DNA from 2 places in the Duganella sp. 3397 genome. Region 1 is predicted to be linked to the other one. Evidence: riboswitches for the same ligand, from Rfam matches in the RefSeq annotation. Region 1 holds a riboswitch; the other holds the start of a gene.
The links. Region 1 has a riboswitch for thiamine pyrophosphate ahead of thiC (phosphomethylpyrimidine synthase ThiC). Riboswitches for the same ligand answer to the same signal wherever they lie in the genome.
Positions count from the first base shown of each region.

Region 1 (4,209 bases):
CATGTGCGGGAACAGCGTCTTTTCGTCACCGAGCACTTCGAGCTTGACCAGCTTGTGGCCGTTCAGCAGTTCACGCGCCATTTGCAGCGTGTAGACAGCATCCTTGGCCGTGTAGCAGCCGGCCGTGTTCGGCAGTATCGTGTACTGCGACGGCGGCAGCACGTCGAGCAGGCTGGGCGCCTTCGGGTCCTGGCCGATATTGACGCGGCGAATCGCCACGGTGATGATTTCCGCGCCGGCCGCGTCGGTCGCTGCGCGGGTCTGTTGCAGGTCCCGGTATTTGCCGCTGCCCACCAGCAGGCGCGATTGGTAGGTCTTGCCGGCGATGGTGAGAGCGTCTTGCTGGTTCATTTGCTGGTTCATTTGTTGGTTCATTTGCTTGTCCTTTCAGTTCCACCCCTAACCACATGGGGTCGGACCCCTTGGGGTCCGACCCCGGCATGGTGTGCGGGGTTCAAAAAAATCAGCCGCCGCCGATGGCGCGCACGATGTCCACTTTGTCCTGCGGCTGCAGCTCGCGCTGCGGCCACTGCTGGCGCGGCACCACCGCGCGGTTGACCGCCAGCGCCAGCGCCTGGCCGCTCAGGGACAAGCCGTCGACCAGCTGATCTAGCGTCTGGCGCGCCGGCACCGCGTGCGGCGCGCCGTTCAATTCAATCTCGATCATCGAGGCTCCCTCACAACTTGCGATACAGCTCGGCGCCGTTCTTGATGAATTCCACCGCCTTGACCTGCATGCCCTGCTGCAAAGCCGCACCGTCGCTCATGCCGTTGGCAGCCGCGTACTCGCGCACTTCCTGGGTGATCTTCATCGAACAGAAATGCGGACCGCACATCGAGCAGAAATGCGCGACCTTGGCAGAATCCTTCGGCAGCGTCTCGTCGTGGAATTCGCGCGCCTTGTCCGGGTCCAGTCCCAGGTTGAACTGGTCGTCCCAGCGGAATTCGAAACGCGCTTTCGACAGCGCGTTGTCGCGGATCTGGGCGCCCGGGTGGCCCTTGGCCAGGTCGGCCGCGTGCGCGGCAATCTTGTACGTGATGATGCCGTCCTTGACGTCGTTTTTATCGGGCAGTCCAAGGTGCTCCTTCGGCGTCACGTAGCACAGCATGGCGGTGCCATACCAGCCGATTTGCGCGGCGCCGATGCCGGACGTGATGTGGTCGTAGCCGGGAGCGATGTCGGTGGTGAGCGGTCCCAGCGTGTAGAACGGCGCCTCGTGGCACTGCTCGAGTTGCAGGTCCATGTTCTCCTTGATCAGCTGCATCGGCACGTGGCCAGGGCCTTCGATCATCACTTGCACATCGTGCTTCCAGGCGATTTGCGTCAGTTCGCCGAGGGTTTTCAGTTCGCCCAGTTGCGCCTCGTCATTGGCGTCGTAGATCGAACCGGGGCGCAGGCCGTCACCGAGCGAGAACGAGACGTCGTACGCCTTCATGATCTGGCAGATCTCTTCGAAGTGCGTGTACAGGAACGATTCCTGGTGGTGCGCCAGGCACCACTTGGCCATGATCGAGCCGCCGCGCGAGACGATGCCGGTCAGGCGCTTGGCTGTGAGCGGCACATAGCGCAGCAGCACGCCGGCGTGGATGGTGAAGTAATCGACGCCCTGCTCGGCCTGCTCGATCAGGGTGTCGCGGAAGATTTCCCAGGTCAGGTCTTCGGCCTTGCCATTGACCTTTTCCAGCGCCTGGTAGATCGGCACCGTGCCGATCGGCACCGGGCTGTTACGGATGATCCATTCGCGCGTTTCGTGGATGTGCTTGCCGGTGGACAGGTCCATCACGTTGTCGCCGCCCCAGCGGATGGCCCAGGTCATCTTTTCCACTTCCTCGCCGATCGACGAGGTGACCGCCGAGTTGCCGATATTGGCGTTGATCTTTACCAGGAAATTGCGGCCGATGATCATCGGCTCCACTTCCGGGTGGTTGATGTTGGCGGGGATGATGGCGCGGCCGCGGGCAATCTCGTCGCGCACGAATTCGGGCGTGATCTCTTGCGGGATGCTGGCGCCGAACGACTGGCCCCGGTGCTGGCGGCCCATCAGGTCGGCCAGGCGCTGGCCCATCGGGCCGGAATCCTTGAGCTCGGCCAGGTATTCGCGGCGGCGCAGGTTTTCCCGGATCGCCACGTACTCCATCTCGGGCGTGATGATGCCCTGGCGCGCGTAGTGCATTTGGGTGACGTTGCGCCCTTCCCTGGCGCGGCGCGGCAGCCGGTGCAGATTGAAGCGCAGCTCGGCCAGCGCCGGGTCGGCCAGGCGCGCCTGGCCGTACTCGGACGTGGGGCCGCTCAGCTCCTCGGTGTCGCCGCGCTCGAGTATCCACGGCAGGCGCGGGGTGGCGGCCAGGCCGGAGCGGATATCGATCACGGCTTCGGGGTCGGTGTACGGACCGGAAGTGTCGTACACGTACACCGGCGGGTTGGTTTCGAAGCCGAACGAGGCGGGCGTGTCGGCCTGGGTGATGCGGCGCATCGGCACGCGCAGGTCGGGGCGGCTGCCCTGGATATAGACTTTGCTGGAATTGGGCAGCGGGTGGATTGCTGCCTGGTCCACCGTGGCGGTGGCGGAGAGGAATTTCTGGTTGGCGTTCATGTGGCTCCTTGGTTGGCGACAGGAGCCAGCTAAGGAGGTAGGACGACACCCGTTCCACAAATACAGTGGCGGCGTTGTCCTGAGCTTCCCTTCGCTGGCATTATCCAGATCAGGTTCGGAGGGTATTTCTCACCCGCGCCACAGCTGTATGCCGTGCGCAGGACCCCTAGCGTATGCCGCCCGGTGGTGTTCAGCGGGCAGCGCGACGATTATAACCGCGCCTTGCCGATTGCGCGACCCGCATGTTGGTGCGCCCTGCCCGTAGCGTAAATGCCACATCTGGTGGCGGCCGCTGCGGTATAGTGATCTCATGCCAAAATGCAATATTCACCGCTGTCTGTTTTTGCTGGCGCTGCTGCTGGCATGCGTTGCGCCCACGTACGCCACCGAACGTTGGAGCCGCCTGGCCCACACCGCGTTCAAGCACCACCAGCAACCCGACATGACCGGCGGAAATTCTTTTGCCCAGGACCGGCAAGGGTTCGTCTGGATCGGCACCCAGACCGGGCTGGTGCGCTGGGATGGCAGCCGCTACCTGCGCTACATGGGCGACACCACCCGCACCGACGCCCTGCCCGACAGCTACATTCTCAGCGTACACATCGACTGGCGCGGCCACCTGTGGGTCGGCATGAATTCCGGCGGCGTGGCGCGCTACGACGCCGCCCACGACAACTTCGTGCGCTATCGCGCGGTACCCGGTGGCTTGGCCAGCGGTGATGTGGGTGCCATTACCGACGACGGCGCCGACGGCATACTGGTAGGCCACGGCGCCGGCATCGACCGCATCGATGCCGCCGGCGCGGTCAGCCGCATGGTCTATGCCGCCGGGGCGGCGCTGCCGGCCGGCGGCGTCAGCTTCCTGCTGCGCGCCACCGATGGCCGGCTGTGGATCGGCACCGAGCGCGGCCTGTTCCTGATGGACCAGGACCGCCGGGTGCGGCCGGTCGCCCTGGTCGATGGCGCCGCCCTGCCCATCGGCGCATTGTTCCAGGACAGCACCGGCCGCATCTGGGTGGGCACCCGCGCCAACGGCGCCTTCCTGGTCGATGCGGCCACCCTGAAGGCCACGGCGGTACGCGAAAGCGGGCCGGTATCGACCTTGCAGCAGGAGCGCGTGGTGTCGATGATCGAAGCGGCGCCCGATCAGGTCTGGATCGGCACCGACGGCAGCGCAGGTGGCATCGTGGTGCTGGACGTGCTCAGCGGCGAGACGCGCCGTATCCGCCACCGTGCCGACACCCCCGACAGCCTGCTCGACAACAACATCATGACCATGTTCCGCGAACGCGGCGGCATTGTCTTCGTGGCCGGCATGGGCGGCCTCAGCCAGCACGGTCCCGTGTCGGATGCGGTCACCACCGTGCGCTACCTGGACCCCGACGCTGCTGGCGTGCTCAGCGTGCCGTCCATGATGCAGGCGCCCGATGGCAGGCTGTGGCTGTCGATTGCCGGCGGCGGCATCAAGATCGTCGACCCGGCCACCGGCCAGGTTTCCAGCGTGCCCGACCTGCCCAAGGGCCGGGTGCTGGCGATCGTGCCGGGACCCGATGGCGAGATCTACCTGGGCACCCAGAAAGGCCTGTACCGCGCCGATGCCCAGGGCCGCCGCGCG
Region 1 covers NZ_JAVDVB010000007.1:120,825-125,033, reverse strand. The annotation lists gene J2X54_RS21630 (thiazole synthase) at 1-351, opposite strand, end outside; gene thiS (sulfur carrier protein ThiS) at 464-667, opposite strand; gene thiC (phosphomethylpyrimidine synthase ThiC) at 678-2,594, opposite strand; TPP riboswitch at 2,664-2,772, opposite strand; gene J2X54_RS21615 (diguanylate cyclase domain-containing protein) at 2,905-4,209, shown strand, end outside.

Region 2 (4,209 bases), on a different contig from region 1:
GTTCGGTGTTGAGCGCGGTGGCCGTGATGCCCACCGTGAGCTCACGCGTGGCGCGGCCGTTCAGGCCCATTTCCAGGCCGCGATTTTGCGCCTCGCCATTGCGCACGAACATATTGGACGCGTTGTCGACATACTCGAGGCCCTTGCGGATCTGGAACAGCGCCAGCGTGGCACTGAGGTCGTTGCGGATGTCGGCTTTGACGCCCAGTTCCACCTGTTTCGATTTTGCCGGTTCCAGCGCCTGCCGTTCGTTGAGAGCTCCCTTGGGCGCCACGCCGCCATGCTCGAGACCTTGCGCGTACGAGGTGTAGAGCGAGACGTTGGGACGCAGGCTATACACCAGCGCCACGCTCGGCAGCCAGAAGCCGGCGTCGGTCAGGGCATTGGGCTGGATCACGCCGGCGTCGTTTTCACCGACGTACTGGTTGCGGCGTACCTGGACGTAGCGCGCACCCGCATGCAGCTTCAGTTGTTCGGTCAGGCTGACGATGTCCTGGGCGAACAGCGAGCGCTCGTTGGTGTAGCGGCGCTCGGACACCGGGCCGCTGGTGCCTGGCGCTGGCGGCACCACCACCGGCTTGTAGATATTGCTCACGCCCGAATAATCGTACAGGTCGTCGCCCCATTTTTCGCGGTTGCGCATCAGCGAGCTGCCGAACGTCACCTCGTGCGTCATCGCGCCGCCGTTAAAGCGGCCCTGCAACAGCGCCTGCACCGTCAGCGGCGACTTCTTCTCGCCTTTGCTGATGTAGTTATAGACGTCGTAATCGCCGTCGCCGCAGAAGCCGGGGAACAGTTCCTGGGCGCTGCAGCCGTACGGGAAGGCCGTGTAGTCATCGCGCTTGAAGGTGTTCTGGTTGGCGCTGACGGTCGCTTTCCACTCGGGCGAGAACGTGTATTCGAAACGGGCGCCGATATTGCTGCTGATGGTTTCCACCGGGCGCGACCACGGCTGGTCGTTGAGCATGGTGTCGGCGTCGATCACCGGCAGCGTGGTGTTGTTGAGCAGCTGGAAGCCGGGGGCGGTGAGCTGCGACTTGCGCTGGTAATCGGCATCGATTTGCAGCAGCGCCTGCGGCGAGATGCGCCAGTCGAACGCGCCCGAGATGAACTTGCGGTTGCCGTCGGCGCCCTTGACGATCGAGCGCAGGCGCTCGGCCGCGACGTTGACGCGGTAGCCAAAGCGGGTATCTTCGAACCGGCCACCGACATCGGCCGCGCCGTACAGCGTGCCGCGCTCGCGGGTTTCCAGCACCACCATCCGGATCGGGTTGTCGGTGGGGCGCTTGGTCACGTAGTTGAGCACACCGCCGGGTGCTGATACGCCGGCCTGCAGGCCCGACAGGCCTTTGAGCACTTCCAGCCGTTCCTTGTTTTCCAGCGCGATCTGGGTGTCGCCGGCGATCGTCATGCCGTCCTTGCGGTAGCTGCTGGCGTTATCGAGCTTGAAGCCGCGGATCGAAAACTGTTCGGCATAGCCGACCGCATTGTAGGCGTCGGACAGGCTGGCGTCGTAGCGGGCGGCGTCGGTGGTCGAGCGGATCTGCAGGTCCAGCATCTGCTGCGACGTGATCACGTTGAGCGAGGCCGGAGTGCTCAGCAGCGAGGCGTTGGAAAAGCCGCCGATCGAGGCGGTGCTGGCGCGCGCTTTGACGGCGCTGACGACGACTTCAGGCAATGGCTGATCGGCTTCCTCGGCCATGGCGGCGCCGGCAAAGGAATTGAGCACCGCCAGGGCGATGACGGATACGGCGAAATGTGGTGTGGACATGATGGCTGCTCTCTACGTGTTCGGCTGGGCGCCGCGAGGAGAGACATCAAAGGAGGGGAGGGCCGACTTTTGCGCTTTCCTTCGCTGGCATTATCCAGATCAGGTACGAAGGGTATCTCTCACCCGGAAAACGATTCCAGGACCCCTAGCGAAACCGGAGTGTAACACAATCGTCATCATTAAAAACCCGCAAAGCGAGGCTGCATGCGCGATTGTGACGCCTGCGCCACGCGTGCGCCACACTTGGCGCGCCGCCGCTACACTGCCACTTTTGCGCCGCGAGGCGCCAGCGCGGCGGGCTCTGCCAGGCAATAGCAAGGTCTGCCGCGTGTGTAGCGAAAGGATGGGAATGAGGCAGTCGTATCAAGAGGGTAGTTTTTTCGCCGTGCCGTTGCTCAGCGGTGGTTACGGCGCCGGCCTGGTGGCGCGCTTGTCGCCGGGCAGCAAGATCATGCTGGCCTATCTGTTCGGTCCGAAGCAGGACGGCCTGCCGGACCTGGCGCGGCTTAAAACATTGACTGCGCAAGACGCCATCAAGGTGCTGCGGGTAGGCGACATGGCGCTGGTGAGCGGCCACTGGCGCGTGCTTGGCGAGCTCGACGCCTTCGATGCGGCCCAGTGGCCCATGCCGCAGTTCCTGCGCCGTGCCGATGCCTTGAAACGCGCCTGGCGCGTCACCTATGCCAGCAACGATCCGGCGCGCTCGGAACGCGAGGAATCGGTCCCGTACGAAACCGTCGGCTTCGAGGCCGACTCGCTGTACGGTTATGGTTCGGCCGAGCTGCTGCTCACCAAGCTGCTGGCCGGCGCCGAGCAGCCGTCCCAGCGTCATTCAGTGTAAGCGCGCTAGCCGGTACAGCTGACATTCCACGCCGTGTATTCGCCGCCGCTTTTACGCACGGCCACCCGCGCCACCGCGTGGCGGTCGCTTTCGAAAACCATGCCCAGCATCAGCGGTGCGCCGGCAACCGGCGCCGCCGGTTCCAGCGCGGCCAGCCGGTACGTCAGCGCGCGATACGGTGCGCACTGCGAATGACCGGCAAACAGCAGGCGCGCGCGGCCCAGCAAATCGCGGTGCTGGCGCAGCAGCGCCACGGCATCGACGTCCGCCACCTTCGGGTCTTGCAAGGTGGTGTAGCGCGCGGCCGCGCACGGCACGGTGGGCGTGGCCAGCCACACGTACCAGCGCTGCGGCTCGGCCGCGTCCTGCCAGCGCTCACCCTCGGGCGCCTTGGCGTTATAGATGAAACTCGAGCGGATTTGCCGGCACAGGTCGGGGTGCGAGCGGCGCGGCGCCGAATCCATGCGCGCAATCACGCGCGACGGCTTGCCGGCGCTCTCGCGGTCGATCTCGAAGGCGGGGGCGAACAGCGGCCGCGTGGCCCACGGCCCCTGCGGCACGGCGGCCTGGCGCGCGCTGAAAAAGGCCTCGAACGATGCGCGTTCTTCGGTGGTCGGTTCGCGCTGCTGCGCGACCTGGGCAGGTTTGGCCGCCTTGGCGGCACCCGCGGAACCGCACAGTGCACCGCTCGCCAGCACTGCGGCAATCAGTAAAACTTTTCTCATGCTGCTTTCATCACGATCTGGATGGAAAGGCCGCCACCGTCGCGGTTGCGCACCGTCAGTTCTGCGCCATGGCGCTGCATCACCCGGTCCACGATGGCCAGTCCCAGGCCGGCGCCGTTGGCCTGGCCACGCGCCGTATCGAGCCGGGTAAACGGTTTGAGCAGTTGTGCGATCTGGTCGTCGGGCACGCCGGGGCCGTGGTCCTGCACCTCGATCGTTACCCGCTTGGCCGCACCGGCACCCTTGACGCTGCAGGCGATATCGATTTCCGTGATGTCCTGGCCCGGCGTTTTGCCGTAGCGACGGGCGTTTTCCACCAGGTTGTTGATCACGCGTTTGAGGTCGGTGGCGTTGCCCATGGCATGCGCGTCCGGCGCGATGTCGGTCTTGACGCGCACGTCGGGCATGCGCCCGGCGTCGTGCGCGACATCGGCAACGAGCTCGCTGATATCGACGTCGATGAAGCTCGACTTCTCGGTGGGGCGCGCATAGTCGAGGAACTGGCCGATGATGGCGTCCATCTGGCCGATGTCGGACTGGATGCCCTCGCGCGCATCATCGGACAGGTTGGCCATTTCCACTTCGAGCTGCATGCGCGCCAGCGGCGTTCGCAGGTCGTGGGAAATGCCGGCCAGAATTACCGCACGGTCCGACTCCACCTGCTGCAACTGCAGCACCATGTGGTTGAACGAGCGGTTCGCTTCGAGGATTTCGTTCGGACCGGTTTCGGGCAGCGGGTCGGGGCGCATGCCTTGTGCAAAGGCGCGCGTGGCCTTGGTCAGGCGCCGCAGCGGCAGGTTGACCAGGCTGGAAATGAGCGCCGCGCCAAGCAGCGAAATCAGCGACACCACGCTGGCCCAACCGAGCCACTG
Region 2 covers NZ_JAVDVB010000003.1:508,667-512,875, reverse strand. The annotation lists gene J2X54_RS11035 (TonB-dependent siderophore receptor) at 1-1,771, opposite strand, end outside; TPP riboswitch at 1,831-1,928, opposite strand; gene J2X54_RS11030 (Imm26 family immunity protein) at 2,121-2,612, shown strand; gene J2X54_RS11025 (hypothetical protein) at 2,618-3,337, opposite strand; gene J2X54_RS11020 (sensor histidine kinase) at 3,334-4,209, opposite strand, start outside.
Region 2: it holds a riboswitch for thiamine pyrophosphate, as region 1 does, so the genes downstream of both, J2X54_RS11035 (TonB-dependent siderophore receptor) here and thiC (phosphomethylpyrimidine synthase ThiC) in region 1, are expected to answer to the same signal.